4 regions of the Acidovorax sp. FG27 genome follow, and region 1 is predicted to be linked to each of the others. Evidence: predicted binding sites of a transcription regulator. Region 1 holds the regulator's gene; each other region holds the start of a gene.
The links. Region 1 encodes FNR, which switches genes on or off when oxygen is low (the NO sensors DNR and NnrR bind a similar motif). Its sites were predicted from a motif close to TTGATNNNNATCAA; they were not measured.

Region 1 (3,752 bases):
ACCGCCCGCCGCACCAGGTCGTCACGGGTCAGCGCCAGCCCGCGCACCACCGGCAGGCGGCCCTGGTCGATGAAGTCGTAGTACTCGTCCAGCGTCTTGGCGTTCTGGCTGTAGGTCGCCCCCACCCGGCCGATGGCCGATACCCCCAGGCCGATCAGGTCGCAGTCCGGCTGCGTGCTGTAGCCCTGGAAGTTGCGGTGCAGCCGGCCCTGGCGCTTGGCCACGGCCAGCGCGTCGGTGGGCAGCGCGAAATGGTCCATGCCCACGTACATGTAGCCGGCCTGTTCGAACGCCTGCAGCGACCGCGACAGCATGGCCACCTTGGCCGACGCGAGCGGCAGCTCGGCCGGGACGATGCGGCGCTGCGGCTTGAAGCGCTCGGGCAGATGGGCATAGGCGTAGAGCGCGATGCGGTCGGGCCGCAGCTCGGCCACCTGCGCGAGCGTGCGGTCGAACGACTCGGGCGTCTGGCGCGGCAGGCCGTAGATCAGGTCAACGTTCACCGAATCGAAGCCCAGCCGCCGGGCGGCCTCCACCAGCGCGAACACCTGTTCGGCCGGCTGCACGCGGTGCACGGCCTTCTGCACCTGCGGGTCGAAGTCCTGCACGCCGAAGCTCAGCCGGTTGAAGCCCAGCTCGGCCAGCAGCGCCAGGCGGTCCTCGGTCACGGTGCGCGGGTCCACCTCGATGGAGTATTCGCCGCCGGGCACCCAGGTGAAGCCGCGCCGCAGCATGGCCACCAGCGCGCGCAGGCCATCGTCGCCGAGGAACGTGGGCGTGCCGCCGCCCAGGTGCACCTGGCTCACCGGCTGGCCCACGCCGCAGTGCGCCGTGTGCAGATCGATCTCGCGGGCGAGGTAGCGCAGATAGACGTCGGCGCGCTCCGGGTGGCGGGTGATGATCTTGTTGCAGGCGCAGTAGTAGCAAAGCGCCTCGCAGAACGGAATGTGCACATACAGCGACAAGGGCAGCGCCTTGGCGGCCGAGCCGACCTTGCGCTCCTGCAACGCGATCACGTACTCTTCCTGGCCGAACGCCTCGACGAACCGATCCGCCGTGGGGTAGGAGGTGTAGCGCGGTCCTGGCACGTCGAAGCGGCGCAGCAGCTCGGGGGTCACAGCAGTCATGGCAAGAATTTCCTCGGGTCTTGCGGCCGAATGTGCCGCAGCCCCCACCGGACGTCCTTGATCTCGATCAAGTGTTGCCGCCAGGCGCGCTGACACAATGGCCTCCAACGCAGCGGGCCCGGGGCTCCTGCATCAAACGATGGGCCTGCCCGCACCTCTGGCTGCGGGCGCCCGCCCAGGAAGGACTCCTCTGCACATGAATCTGCAATCCATCAAGGTCGCCTGCTCGAACTGCAACCTGCGCGAACTCTGCATGCCCATGGGCCTGAACGAGCAGCAGCTGGAACGCATCGACGAGATCGTGGCCGTGCGCCGCAAGGTCAAGCGCGGCGGCACGCTGTTTCGCAACGGCGAGCCCTTCACCTCGCTCTTCGCCATCCGCACCGGTTTCTTCAAGACCTGCGTGGCCACCGAGGACGGGCGCGACCAGGTGACCGGCTTTCAGATGGCCGGCGAGATCATCGGCCTGGACGGCATCGTGCACGACCGCCACAGCTGCGATGCGGTGGCGCTGGAGGATGCGGAGGTCTGCGTGATGCCGTTCGACCGCATCGAGGAACTCTCGCGCGAAGTGACCGCGCTGCAGAACCACGTGCACAAGATCATGAGCCGCGAGATCGTGCGCGAACACGGCGTGATGCTGCTGCTGGGCAGCATGCGCGCCGAGGAGCGCCTGGCCGCGTTCCTGCTCAACCTGGTGCAGCGCCTGCATGCCCGGGGCTTCTCGCAGTCCGAGCTGGTGCTGCGCATGACGCGTGAGGAGATCGGCAGCTACCTGGGCCTGAAGCTCGAAACCGTGAGCCGCACGTTCTCGAAGTTCGTCGAGGAAGGCATCGTCGAGGTCAAGCAGCGCCATGTGCGCATCCTCGACACCGACGCGCTCAAGCGCATCGTCAACAGCCAGGCCTGCCACTGAGCGGGCGGCGGTGGCGCGGCCCGGCGCCCGCCAGCCTTATCGGTGTCTGGCGCAGTCGGATGGCCGCTCGCCCCGTGGCACCGGGCACCGGTTCATCTCGAACGGCGACAGCGACAGCAGCGTCGTCAGCGCCCCTGCCGCCACGATGACCGCCCAAAAGACAAAGAACGCGATCGTGTAGACGCCCTCGCGCGAGAGGGCCACCGGCTGGTCCGACCAGTGCAGCGCGGCAGGATCGACGAGCGCGAAGACGATCATCTCCAGCACGCCCGCCATCAGGAAGGCGGGCCAGGCGATCCACATCAGCCGGCGCGGCCAGTTCGCCCCCGCGCCCGCCGTGGCGGGGCCCTGCGCGGAGCGGGCAGCCCTGGAACGCTGGCGCCGCCGGGCCGTCACGGCAGATCCTTGGCCGGCGTGGCGGCATGATTGCGGCCCTTCACGGCGGGCGCCATGGCGGTGCCCTGCTGGCGCAGGGTCTTGTTGATGTCCAGACCCCGCTGGTAATAGTCTTCGGCCAGCACCGGGTCGGGCTGGCGCAGCGCGAGCCAGAGGGTGACGAAGCCCGCCACCACCACGATGGCGGGGCCGGCGATCACCAGCCAGACATAGCCATGGCGCCACCAGGGCTGCGGTGCGGCCGGGGCCGGGGCCTGGGCTTGCTCGGCGGCAGAAAAGACGATGGTCATGGGTCACTCCTTGCGGCCTGCGCCGCGTCGATCACGATGGGAACCAGCAACGTAGGGCGGGGCCTGTTTCACCGGGGCACCAGGAACACCGACTTCTCCACCACCTGCGTGGCCGAGCCCTCCACCCGGACGTCGAAGAACACCGGGTGCGAGCCGGGGGGCACCCCGCCATAGGGCACCTGCAGGCGCACGGCCACCCAACGGGACTCGGCCGGGCCGATCTCCACCACGGGCTCGGATGCCACCTCCAGCCCGGCCAGCCCGTGCGCGCCGATGCGGTAGCGCTGCAGGCGCTCGGTGGCGTTCATGATCTGCAGGCGATAGACGTTTTCCAGCCGGCCGCCGCCAACGATGCGGGAGAGCGCGGCACGGTCGCGCACCACGTCCACCTTCAACGGGGTGCGGGCCACCAGGCTGGCCGCCATGCCGATGCACAGCGACGCCAGCACCGCGCCGTAGATGAGCACACGCGGGCGCAGCACGCGCCGCAGCATCTGCCGCTGGCTCCAGCGGCGGGCCACGCCGTGGTGCGTGCCATAGCGGATCAGCCCGCGCGGGTAGTGCATCTTGTCCATCACCGTGTTGCAGGCGTCCACGCACAGGCCGCAGCCGATGCATTCGTATTGCAGGCCGTCGCGGATGTCGATGCCCACCGGGCAGACCTGCACGCACAGGGTGCAGTCGATGCAGTCGCCCAGTCCCTGGGCACGCGGGTCCACGGCCTTGCTGCGCGGGCCGCGCCGCTCGCCACGCGCCTCGTCGTAGGTGACGATCAGCGTGTCGTTGTCGAACATGGCGCTCTGGAAGCGCGCATAGGGGCACATGTACTTGCACACCTGCTCGCGCAGGAAGCCCGCATTGCCGTAGGTGGCCAGGCCGTAGAACGCCACCCAGAAGAGCTGCCAGGAGCCCTGCAGCGCCATCAGCTCCACGCCCAGCGTGCGGATGGGCACGAAATAGCCGACGAAGGTGAAGCCCGTCCAGCCCGAGATGCCGACCCAGAGCAGCTGCTTGAGGCCTTTC
Region 2 (3,752 bases), 350 kb from region 1:
CGTGGAAGTACGGCTTCAAGAGCGCCAAGAGCCTGGTCAAGATCCGCTTCGTCGAGAAGGAACCGGGCACCGCCTGGAACAAGGCCGCCGCGCAGGAATACGGCTTTTATTCCAACGTGAACCCCAACGTCGATCACCCGCGCTGGAGCCAGGCCACCGAGCGGCGCATCGGCGAGGACGGCCTGTTCGCCAAGAAGCGCAAGACGCTGATGTTCAACGGCTACGAGCAGCAGGTCGGGCAGCTGTATGCCGGCATGGATCTGAAGAAGAACTACTGATGGACGGTCGTCGGGAAGGGCAGGGCGCGCGGGGCAACCCGGGCGCCATGGCGGCGTCGAAGGCTGGGCGCCTGCAGTCGGGTGGCGGTGCATGAAAAAGTGGTTGCTGCACCCCGCCGCCAAGCCGTTGGTGTTCGCGCTCTGCCTGGGCCCGTTCGCCTGGCTCTTCTATGGCGCGCTGGCCAACCAGCTGGGCGCCAACCCGGCCGAAGCCCTGATCCGCTCCACCGGCGACTGGACCCTGCGCCTGCTGTGCGTGGCGCTGGCCGTGACACCGCTGCGCGTGCAGTTCGGGCTGGCCCCGCTGGCGCGCTTTCGGCGCATGCTGGGGCTCTTCGTCTTCTTCTATGCCCTGGTGCACCTGCTGTGCTACAGCTGGTTCGACATGGGGTTCGAGCTGGGCGAGATCGTGCTCGACGTCGCCAAGCGGCCGTTCATCCTGGTGGGCATGCTGGCCTTCGTGCTGCTGCTGGCCCTCGCCGCCACGTCCTTCAACCGGGCGATCCGCTGGTTGGGCGGCAAGCACTGGCAGGCGCTGCACCGCGCCGTCTATGCCGTCGCCGCGCTGGCGTTGCTGCATTTCTTCTGGATGCGCGCGGGCAAGAACCACTTCGGCGAGGTCGCGATCTATGCGGCCATCATCGCGGCCCTGCTGGCCTGGCGGGTCTGGAACCACAGTCGCACGAAGCGGCTGAAAGCCGCGACACGGTGATGCTATTGAAATGATAGCTGACGGCGCTTGATTCATCAGCGCCAGAGGCATATTCGACCTGAATTTCTGCGCGAATCTCAGCGGGAAGGGCCCCTCCGCGCCGCCGGATCGATCCGCGCGGTCGGCAGGCGGTAGGCGGCCTCGTCGAACAGGTCGATGCCGCACTGCAGCTGGTCGAGCCAGTCGAAGAAGTCCCGAATGGCCACGGGGCCCAGGATGGGCGCGCCGTGCTGCGGCACCAGCATGGCGATGTCGAGCTGCCGCGCCATGCGGGTCCACAGCCGCAGGATCTTGTTGGACACCATGTAGCGCCGGTGGAAACCCTCCATGCGCGGAAGGTGCGGCGCCAGCTCGGTCACCGGCACGCGGGCCTGGGCGCCGCTTGTCATCGATACGCCCAGATCGCCGGTGAAGAGGATGCGGCTCACCGGGTCGTAGAAGTGGAAGTTGCCCTCGGAGTGCAGGAAGTGCGCCGGCAGCAGCACCAGTTCATGGCGGCCCAGCGGCAGGTGGCCGCCCGCGTCGGGCACGCCGATCACGCGGTTCTCGGTCTTGCCGACCTTGGTGAAGTGCGGCGCGAAACGTTCCCAGACGCGGGAGATGACCAGCGTGGCGCGGGTGCTGGTCATCCACCGGTCCAGCGAGGCGATGATGTCCGGGTCGGCGTGCGAGGCGATCAGGTAGGAGAGCTTGTGCGGCGGGAAGTGCTGGCTCATGCCGACGAACAGCTCGTTGAACGCCAGGTTGCCGCCGGGGTCGATGATGGCGCCCGTGTCGCCATCGACGATGAGGAACTGGTTGGCCTGCACGGCCTGGCCGTCTTCCTCGATCAGGTCCGAGAACATCAGGCAGGCATGCTGCGCATCTCGGTAGAGCTCTACGGGCGGCTGGGCCATGGCGGCGGTCTTCGGGGCAGTGGAAACGGCCACTGTAGGGCCGCACCGCCAGCGCCTTCTTGATGCGCGTCAAGCAGGCGTGAAGCGCTGGCCCGCAGCCGCCCGGGCCCGCGCGCCCAGGACGCCGTCAGGGCGTGGTCAGGCCTTGACGAGCTGCTCGCAGCGGAAGAGGTCGGTCACCGTCTCGCGCGAGCGGATCAGGTGCGACGCGCTGCCGTCCACCAGGACCTCGGCAGGGCGGGCGCGGGTGTTGTAGTTGCTGCCCATGGCGCTGCAGTAGGCACCTGCCGACAGCACCGCCAGCTGGTCGCCGGGTTGCACCGCCAGCGCGCGGTCGCGGCCGATCCAGTCGCCGCTCTCGCACACCGGGCCGACCACGTCGTAGATCTGCTCCTGCGCCGCCGCGTTGCCGCCGGCCTGCAGCGGGACGATGGCGTGGAAGGCTTGGTACATGGCTGGGCGGGGCAGGTCGTTCATGGCGGCATCGACGATGCAGAAATTCTTCTGCTCGCCCGGCTTCACGTACAGCACCTCGGTCAGGCACACGCCGGCGTTGCCCACCAGCGAGCGGCCCGGCTCGATCATGAACTGCCGGTCGCCGTAACCCCGCGCATCCAGCTTGGCCAGCAGCTTGGCCCAGAGCGCGTCGGCCTCGGGCGGCGTGTCGCCGTTGTAGTTGATGCCAAGGCCACCGCCGAAATCGAGGTGGTGCAGGGGAATGCCGGCGCCTTCGATGGCCTGCACCAGGTCGAGCAGGCGGTCGGTGGCGTCCAGGTAGGGCGTGTCGTCGGTGATCTGCGAGCCGATGTGGAAGTCGATGCCCACCACCTGCAGGCCCGGCAGCGACGCGGCATGTTGGTATGCCTGCAGCGTACGCTCATGCGCCACGCCGAACTTGTTGCCCTTCAGGCCGGTGGAGATGTAGGGATGGGTCTTCGGGTCCACGTTCGGGTTCACACGGATGCTGATGGGCGCCCGGGTGCCCATGGCCACGGCGACCTCGCTCAGCACGTCCAGCTCCGATTCGCTCTCCACGTTGAAGCAGCCGATGCCGGTGGCCAGCGCTTCGCGCATCTCGGCGCGGGTCTTGCCCACGCCGGAGAAGATGATCTTGCGCGGGTCGCCGCCCGCTGCCAGCACGCGCTGCAGCTCGCCGCCGGAGACGATGTCGAAGCCGCAACCCTTCTGCGCGAAGAGCTGCAGCACCGCCAGCGACGAGTTGGCCTTCATGGCGTAGCAGATCTGCACCTTGCGGCCCGCGAAGCCGCGCTGATAGGCCGCCAGCGCCGACAGCATGGACGCCTTGGAATAGACGTAGAGCGGCGTTCCGTGCTCACGCGCTAGATCGGCGAGGGGCAGCGATTCGATGCACAGGGCGTCGTCGCGGTAGGCGATGTGGGGATGGCCGGGCAGGGGGGAAGGCGTGGTCATGGCTTGGAAGGCGAGGCGGAAGACGAAGCGGAGGAGGCCGGCGAATCGGGAGGAGTGGGCGCTGGAAGAGGCGCCGAGGCGGGGGCGGCGGCCGGCACGGCTTGCGGTGGTGTGGCGGATGGCTGGGACGGCTGCCGCTGCTGGACGAAAGGCGTCAGCGTCTGCGGCAGGGTGGCGCGTTGCGCCGCGGCCGGCTCGGTGGGCAGGAACAGCGGGCCCCGCTGGCCGCAGCCGGCGATCGCCGCCACGCTGGCGGCAAGGGCGATCGTCCTGACTAGAATTTGGGAAGCTCTCAACATCGCCAAATTGTAATGACGGACCTCGAATTTCTGGACCAGGCCGAAAAACTCCTGCTCGCCGTGGAAGAAGCATGCGACCGGATCAACGACGCCACCGACGCCGACCTGGATGCGCAGCGGGTGGGCGGCATGATCA
Region 3 (3,752 bases), 620 kb from region 1:
CGGTCGCCGTGCGCAACGAAGTGCTGGCGACGTCGCCCGAGGAATCCAACAAGGAGCGCGATCTGGTCCTGAAGGCCGATGCCGACGTGCAGACCCGCATGGCCGAGCTGCAGCGGCTGGTCGCCGCCGACACCGCCGTGCCCGCGGCCACGCAGCGCCTGCTGGCCGACATGGTGCGCATCGAGGGCGTCTACGGCCCGGTGGCCCGCGACATCGTGCGGCTGGCGACCGAGGGGCAGCGGGACGCCGCCATCACCAAGATCAACCAGGAATGCCGCCCGCTGCTGGCCCAGCTGGCCTCCAAGGTGGGCGAGTTCGTGATCGACGCCGGGCAGCGCGCCGAGGGCCTGCAGCGCGACGCGGACAACCGCTTCGACCACCAGCGCTACGTGATGATCGTCGCCTGCCTGATCGCGCTCGCGCTGGCCATCGCGGCTGGCGTGGTCATCGCCCGCCGCCTCTCCCGCGCCCTGGGCGCCGAGCCGGCGGAACTGGGCCTGGCCGCGCACCGCGTGGCGGCGGGCGACCTGAGCCCGCTGGACCAGGCGGGCCGCGTCACGCCCGACAGCGTGCTCGCCTCGCTGGCGGTCATGCAGCGCAGCCTGGCCACCATCGTGGCCAAGGTGCGCAGCTCGTCCGACTCCATCGCCACCGGCTCGCACCAGATCGCTCTGGGCAGCAGCGACCTGAGCAACCGCACCGAACAGCAGGCGAGCGCACTGCAGGAAACCGCGGCCACCATGGAAGAGCTGAGCGCCACCGTGCGCCACAACGCCGAGAACGCCCGCCAGGCCAACCAGCTGGCGCAGGGCGCCTCCACCGTCGCCGTGCAGGGCGGCGAGGTGGTGAGCCAGGTCGTGGCCACCATGCGCACCATCAACGACAGCTCGCGCCGCATCTCCGACATCATCGGCGTGATCGACTCCATCGCCTTCCAGACCAACATCCTCGCGCTCAACGCGGCTGTGGAAGCCGCCCGTGCGGGCGACCAGGGCCGCGGCTTCGCGGTGGTGGCCAGCGAGGTGCGCAACCTGGCCCAACGCAGCGCCCAGGCTGCCCGCGAGATCAAGAGCCTCATCAGCGAGAGCGTGACGCGGGTGGAAGAAGGCACAGCGCTGGTGGACCGTGCCGGCGCGACCATGGACGAAGTGGTGACATCGATCAAGCGGGTGACCGACATCGTGGGCGAGATCAGCGCGGCCAGCACCGAGCAGAGCAACGGCGTCGCCCAGGTGGGCATGGCCGTCACGCAGATGGATCAGGCCACCCAGCAGAATGCGGCGCTGGTGGAAGAAAGCGCCGCCGCGGCGCAGAGCCTGCAGCAGCAGGCGCGGGAGCTGGTGGAGGCCGTGTCGCTCTTCAAGCTGCAGCCGGAACCCGCCTCGCTGGCCCTGCCGGGCTCACCCCTGCGTCTGGCCTAGAACTCACCACTCCCCCATGGCGCGCACCCTCTGGTCCAGGTCGTCCGGCGGGTCTTCGTAGGCCGACACCAAATCCGGCACGGCCACGGCGGCCACCGGCGTGGCCGGTGCCGCAGCCTCCGCGCCTACGAACGACGGGGCGGAGAAAAAGCGCGTGAGCGTGATCGGCAGATGCAGTGAGAGCATGGCGGGCTTTCTATGGCGGCCAGGCGCCGCGATGCGCCCCAGCGTAGGGCTGCCGGCCGCAACGATGTGTAGGCCGCCTGCCCGCCGCCATGGGCGACGGACCCTCAGGCTGGGCGGGCGGTCGCTGCCTTGCGAGCTGCACCCCGCCGCTCACTTCACCAGCGTGAGCGTGCCCTTCATGATGGCCGAGTGGCCCGGGAACGAGCAGAAGTAGCTGTACGCCTCACCCGCCTTGAGCGCCGTGGTGGCGAAGGTGACCGCATCGCTCTCGCCGCCGCCGATGACCTTGGTGTGCGCGATCACGCGGGCATCGCCCTCCTTCACGTAGTTCTTCGCAGCGCCGGCGGCCATGCCGTCGGCGGCCGCGCCCTGCAGGTCGGCGGCCCGGGTCAGCACCCAGTTGTGGCCCATCGCCGTCTTGGGCAGCTTGCCCGCATGCTTGAGCCTGACGGTGAACTGCTTGCAGCTCGCCGGCAAGGCGATGCTGGCCTTGTTGAACTGCATGGCGTCGTTGCCTTCGATGTCCACCGCGCAGTCGGCCGCCCAGGCGGGAGCCGCCACCGCGCACACCGCCAGCAGCGCCAGGGGTTTCCAGATTCTTGCCATGTCGTCATCACCTTTCAGTTGAAGCGGGCCGAAGCATTCGGGCCCTCGTGCTGCATCGTAGGCAGGCGCCGTGCGGGCGGGTTGACATGCATCAAGCGACCCGCGCGGCCACCGGCCGGCGGCCACGCGCCTACACTCCTCGCCCCATGCCCCAGACCCTGAGCGCCCCAGCCCACAGCGAGATCGTCATCAAGAAGAGCCGGTTCATCGGCTGCGTGCAGCCCATGGCGGACCGGGCCTCGGCCCAGGCCGCCGTCGATGCCCTCTGGAAGCAGCACCCCGGCGCGGCCCACATCTGCTGGGCGCTGCTGGCGGGCGGGCAGTCGGCGGCGGTGGACGACGGCGAGCCCGGGGGCACCGCCGGCCGGCCCATGCTCGATGTGCTGCGCCACCAGGATCTCGAAGGCGTGCTGGCCACCGTGGTGCGCTACTTCGGCGGCGTCAAGCTCGGCGCGGGCGGGCTGGTGCGGGCCTATACCGACACCATCGCCCAGGCCCTGCTCACGGCCGACAAGGTGGTGCTGCAGCGCATGCGCACGCTCGAATGCGAGGTGCCCTACGCGCTGGAGGGCGTGCTGCGCCGCGAGATCGAGGCGGCGCGGGCCGAGCTGCTGCAGGTCACGCACGGCGCGCAGGTGGTGCTGCGGCTGCGGCTGGCTGAAAGCGCCGCCGATGCCTTCAGCCAGCGGGCCAACGACGCGGCCCAGGGCCGCATCGGCTGGCATGCGGTGCGCGACTGAGCGGCCCCCGCCCCGCACGCCTGCCCTGCCCGGCCCTGCCCCGCTACAGGGCTGACCGCCTACAGACTGGCGCCCCCGTGGCGGCGACACTCATTCACCCCTCATTCTTCCCGTCAGGACTGCGCGCATGAGCCTCCCTCTCGACGTCATCATCATCGGCGCTGGTTCGGCAGGCCTCGCCGCGCTGCGCGAGGTGCGCAAGCGCACCGAGCGCTATCTCATCGTCAACAACGGCCCCTGGGGCACCACCTGCGCCCGGGTGGGCTGCATGCCTTCCAAGATGCTGCTGGAGGCCGGCAATGCCTTCCACGCCCGCCACAAGATGGCGCCGCTCGGCATCCGCGGCGGCGACCGGCTGACGGTCGACATGCCCGCCGTGCTGGAGCGCGTGCGCGCGCTGCGCGACGATTTCGTGGGCGCCACGCTGAAGGCCACCGACGCCGGCGAGCGCGCAGTCTCCGGCCGCGCCCGCCTGCTCGATGCCCACCGCGTGGAGGTGAACGGCACCACCTACGAGGCAAAGAACATCATCGTGGCCACGGGCTCCCGCCCCGTGGTGCCCGAGCCCTGGCTCGCGTTCGGCGACAGCATCCTGACCACCGACACGCTGTTCGAGCAGCCCACCCTGGGCCCGCGCATCGCCGTCATCGGGCTGGGCGCGGTGGGCTCGGAAATGGCGCAGGCCCTGGCCCGCCTGGGCCTGGAAGTGGCCGCCTTCAGCAAGCAGCCCACCGTCGCGGGCCTGAGCGACCCCGTCATCAACGACACGCTGCTGACGCTGATGAAGGACGAGTTCCCC
Region 4 (3,752 bases), 280 kb from region 1:
GGGCGAGCTGGACGGCTTCGCGGCCGGCGCGCGCGGCACAGTGCACCTGTATGCCAACACGGCCGCGCTGACCGAATTCCTGCCGCCCCGGCTCGGGCCCTGGCTCGCCGAGCGGCCCGGGCTGCGGGTCGTGCTGACCGAGCGCACCAGCGCGGACATCGTGCGGCTGATCGCGTCCGGCGCGGCGCATGCAGGTGTCGTGTCCGGCGCCGTGCCCGCGCCCGGCCTGCAGTGCCAGCCCGTCGCCCGCGACCACCTGGTGCTGATCGTGCCGGCCGGGCACCGCCTGGCCGCCGAACGGCGCGCCGTAGCCTTCGCCGACGTGCTGCACGAGCCCTTCGTGTGCCTGGCGGCGGGCCACGCGCTGCAGGACTACCTGGACGGGCAGGCGCGCGCGGCAGGCGCGGTGCTGGCCATGCGGGCGCGCATGGCCGGCTTCGAGGGGCAGTGCGATCTGGTGTCGCACGGCGTGGGCGTGGCCATCGTGCCCGAGGGCGTGGCCCGGCGCCTGCGGCGCGCCCGGCACTACCGCACGGTGAAGCTGCGCGATGCCTGGGCGCAGCGCCGGCTGTGCCTGTGCCTGCGTGACGAGGCCGCCTTGCCGCCCGCGCTGCGCAGCCTGCTCGCACATCTGCGGGGCCCGTCGGCGGTGCTGCTGCCATCCGGCGCCGCAAGCGACAGCCCCGCTAGCCCCGCCTGACGCGGCGCCGTCCTGCGCCGGCTTGCGCTCGCGGCGCAGCGCGGCCAGGTGGGTCTGCTCCCATAATCGGCCGCTTTCAACCCCCACGGAGTTCCCCATGGCCGGTGCCAGCCTTCTCACCCTGCTCGACGACATCGCCACGGTGCTGGACGACGTGGCCCTGATGACCAAGGTGGCCGCCCGCAAGGGCGTGGCGATGGCCGACGACGTCTCGGTGATGACCAAGGTGGCCGCGCAGAAGACGGCGGGCGTGCTGGGCGACGACCTGGCGCTCAACGCCCAGCAGGTCTCCGGGGTGCGGGCCGAGCGCGAGGTGCCGGTCGTCTGGGCGGTGGCCAAGGGCTCGCTGGTGAACAAGCTCATCCTGGTGCCGGCCGCGCTGCTCATCAGCGCCTTCCTGCCCTGGGCCGTCACGCCGCTGCTGATGGTGGGCGGCGCCTTCCTCTGCTATGAGGGCTTTGAGAAGCTGGCGCACAAGTTCCTGCACCGCAAGGCGCCGGCGCAGCCCGGCGAGCCGCAGGCCGTGGTGCCCGTGGCCCCGGCGGACGCAGCGCCTGTGCCGGTGGACATGGCCGCTTTCGAGAAGGAAAAGATCAAGGGCGCGGTGCGCACCGACTTCATCCTCTCCGCCGAGATCATCGCCATCACGCTGGGCACCGTCAGCCAGGCGCCGTTCGCCCAGCAGGTGGCCGTGCTCGCCGGCATCGCCCTGGTGATGACCGTGGGCGTCTATGGCCTGGTGGCAGGCATCGTGAAGCTCGATGATCTGGGCCTGTGGCTGAGCAACAAGCAAAGCGGCGCCGTGCGCGCCGTGGGCCGCGGGATCGTGGCGGCGGCGCCCTGGCTGATGAAGGGCCTGTCGATCGCCGGCACCGCCGCCATGTTCCTGGTGGGTGGGGGCATCCTGGTGCACGGCGTGCCGGCCATCGCGCATGGCGTGGAGGGCCTGGCCGAGCTGGCCGCCCAGTGGCCGGCGGGCGGGCTGTGGCGCTTTCTGGCCAACAACCTGCTGAATGCGCTGGTGGGCATCGTCGCCGGCGCGCTGGTGCTGGGCGGGGTGACGCTCGTCCAGCGGCTGCGCGGCAAGCCGGCCGGCGAGGGCGCCGCCCCGGTGCATTGACACTGGATCCGCGGGCGATGGCGCCACCGCGGCGGCGTCCTTGCCTGACGCAGATCAGACAGCGGCGCACGGCCCCTGCGAGGCCAGCCGGCGTTTGATCTGCGGCAAGGCCCGCCAGCGGCCCACGGCGCTCAATACGGTCACGGGGGTCGTCCCCGGTCAACCGCATCGAGTTCCGTATGAAAAAGCAATGGCTGGCTCTCGCCCTCCTGGGCGCCCTCACTTCGGGCGCCGCCTTCGCGCAGCAGGCCGCCGACGGCCCCTGGCTGGTCCGTGCCCGCGCCGTGCACCTGGACAGCGTGAACAAGGACTCCACCGGCCTGGGCCTGTCGATCAACGACAAGGTGCTGCCCGAAGTGGACATCACCTATTTCTTCAGCCCCAACCTGGCGGCGGAGCTGATCCTTACCGTGCCGCAAAAGCAGAAGATCCGCGCCGACGGACTGGGCCAGATCGGCACGCTCAGGCACCTGCCGCCCGCGCTGCTGGCGCAATACCACTTCACGCATTGGAGCGGCTTCAAGCCCTACGTGGGCGCCGGCGTCAACTACACGCGCTTTTCGAGCGTGCGGTTCGACCCGGCGGTGCAGGCCGCGCTCAGCCCCTCCATCGACAAGAGCAGCTGGGGCGGTGCATTGCAGGTCGGGGTGGACATTCCCCTTGCGAAGAACCTGTACCTGAACTTCGACGTGAAGAAGGTGTTCATCAAGACCGACGTGTTCGCGGCCGGCAACCCGGTGGGCACGTTCAAGATCAACCCGGTGCTGGCCGGGGTGGGACTGGGCTGGCGGTTCTGAACCCGCGTTCAGAACCCGCGAACGAATTGCTATTGAAAAAATAGCATCAGGCGCTGGAAGAACGGGCGCTGGAGCCCTGAAAGACCTCAATTTTCAGGGTGCCGCGTCCGCTACGCCGAAGAGGCCGTTGCCACCGCCGTGCCCGCGCATGCGCCGCCACAAAGCCGGCAGGGCGGCGGCGATGTCGGGGCGCTGCCACCGCTGCGTGACCGAGCCGCCCCCGGCCGCAACCGCCGAGGCCTCGCCCAGGTCGAAGTGGAAGGTATAGGCCGGCTCCTGGCCCAAGCGCAGGTCGGTCACGAAGATGTGGCCGCGCTCGTCCTGCGTGAGCCGCCAGAAGCCCCGGCTGAAGTCGGCGATGCGCCGCACCTGCGGGTGCTGGCCGTAGCGGGCGATCAGCTCGGCGCCGCGCGGGTGCGCGGTCCACTGCATGGGGCGGTCGCCGTCGGCCAGGGCATGAAAGCCCTCCAGATACTGCGTGGGCGTGACCGCCACCACGCGCCAGAGCACGGTGTTGAACGGCGTGGGCGTGACCAGCAGACGCTCGGCCTGCACGCCGCGCTCGGCCAGCGCCGCGCGCGCCACCTGCGCCACGTGTTGCTGCGCGGCGAAGCTCCATGCCAGGTAGGCGGTGCTGACGGCCAGGCCCGCCGCGTTCCACCGCAGGCCGCGTCCGCCCCGCAGGCACAGGGCCAGCAGCACGCCCGCCGCCAGCGGCAGCGTATAGGCCGGGTCGATGATGAAGATGCTGCCCACCCCGAGCGGCGTGTCGTCGAAGGGCCGCAGCAGCTGCGTGCCGTACACGGTCATCCAGTCCAGCAGCGGGTGCGTGACGAGCGCGAGCCACAGCGCCAGCCACCAGCGGCGCCAGAGCGCGCTCTGCCCATGCACCCGCGCCGCCAGCCAGCCGAGCGGCAGCGACACCAGGCTGAGGTAGAAGAGGGCGTGGCTCTCGGCCCGGTGCAGCACCATGTTGGCGATGGCGTCGCCGTGGTCGATGAAAGTGTCGAGGTCGGGCAGGGTGCCGGCGGCGGCGCCCCAGAGCGCGGCCTTCGAGGGAGCGGTGCGCCGGCCCAGGGCGGCTACGGCGACGGCGGAGCCGAGGGCGATCTGCGTGAAGGAATCCATGCGCCGA

Region 2: the regulator FNR is predicted to act here: its motif matches at 1,946-1,959, upstream of ABWV53_RS12190 (oxygen-binding di-iron domain-containing protein).
Region 3: the regulator FNR is predicted to act here: its motif matches at 2,295-2,308, upstream of azu (azurin).
Region 4: the regulator FNR is predicted to act here: its motif matches at 1,915-1,928, upstream of ABWV53_RS09340 (OmpW/AlkL family protein).

Annotation. Positions count from the first base shown of each region.
Region 1 covers NZ_BAABVY010000009.1:795,251-799,002, forward strand. Annotated here, with positions in the region: gene hemN (oxygen-independent coproporphyrinogen III oxidase) at 1-1,127, opposite strand, end outside; gene fnr (fumarate/nitrate reduction transcriptional regulator Fnr) at 1,324-2,043, shown strand; gene ABWV53_RS10575 (hypothetical protein) at 2,080-2,346, opposite strand; gene ABWV53_RS10580 (FixH family protein) at 2,436-2,729, opposite strand; gene ccoG (cytochrome c oxidase accessory protein CcoG) at 2,798-3,752, opposite strand, start outside.
Region 2 covers NZ_BAABVY010000009.1:1,143,333-1,147,084, reverse strand. Annotated here, with positions in the region: gene msrP (protein-methionine-sulfoxide reductase catalytic subunit MsrP) at 1-278, shown strand, start outside; gene msrQ (protein-methionine-sulfoxide reductase heme-binding subunit MsrQ) at 370-990, shown strand; gene ABWV53_RS12190 (oxygen-binding di-iron domain-containing protein) at 1,068-1,886, opposite strand; gene lysA (diaminopimelate decarboxylase) at 2,025-3,317, opposite strand; gene lptM (LPS translocon maturation chaperone LptM) at 3,314-3,616, opposite strand; gene cyaY (iron donor protein CyaY) at 3,629-3,752, shown strand, end outside.
Region 3 covers NZ_BAABVY010000009.1:172,627-176,378, forward strand. Annotated here, with positions in the region: gene ABWV53_RS07720 (methyl-accepting chemotaxis protein) at 1-1,421, shown strand, start outside; gene ABWV53_RS07725 (hypothetical protein) at 1,425-1,607, opposite strand; gene azu (azurin) at 1,758-2,213, opposite strand; gene ABWV53_RS07735 (IMPACT family protein) at 2,360-2,953, shown strand; gene ABWV53_RS07740 (dihydrolipoyl dehydrogenase) at 3,081-3,752, shown strand, end outside.
Region 4 covers NZ_BAABVY010000009.1:515,438-519,189, reverse strand. Annotated here, with positions in the region: gene ABWV53_RS09350 (LysR family transcriptional regulator) at 1-700, shown strand, start outside; gene ABWV53_RS09345 (DUF808 domain-containing protein) at 798-1,820, shown strand; gene ABWV53_RS09340 (OmpW/AlkL family protein) at 2,000-2,617, shown strand; gene ABWV53_RS09335 (metal-dependent hydrolase) at 2,711-3,745, opposite strand.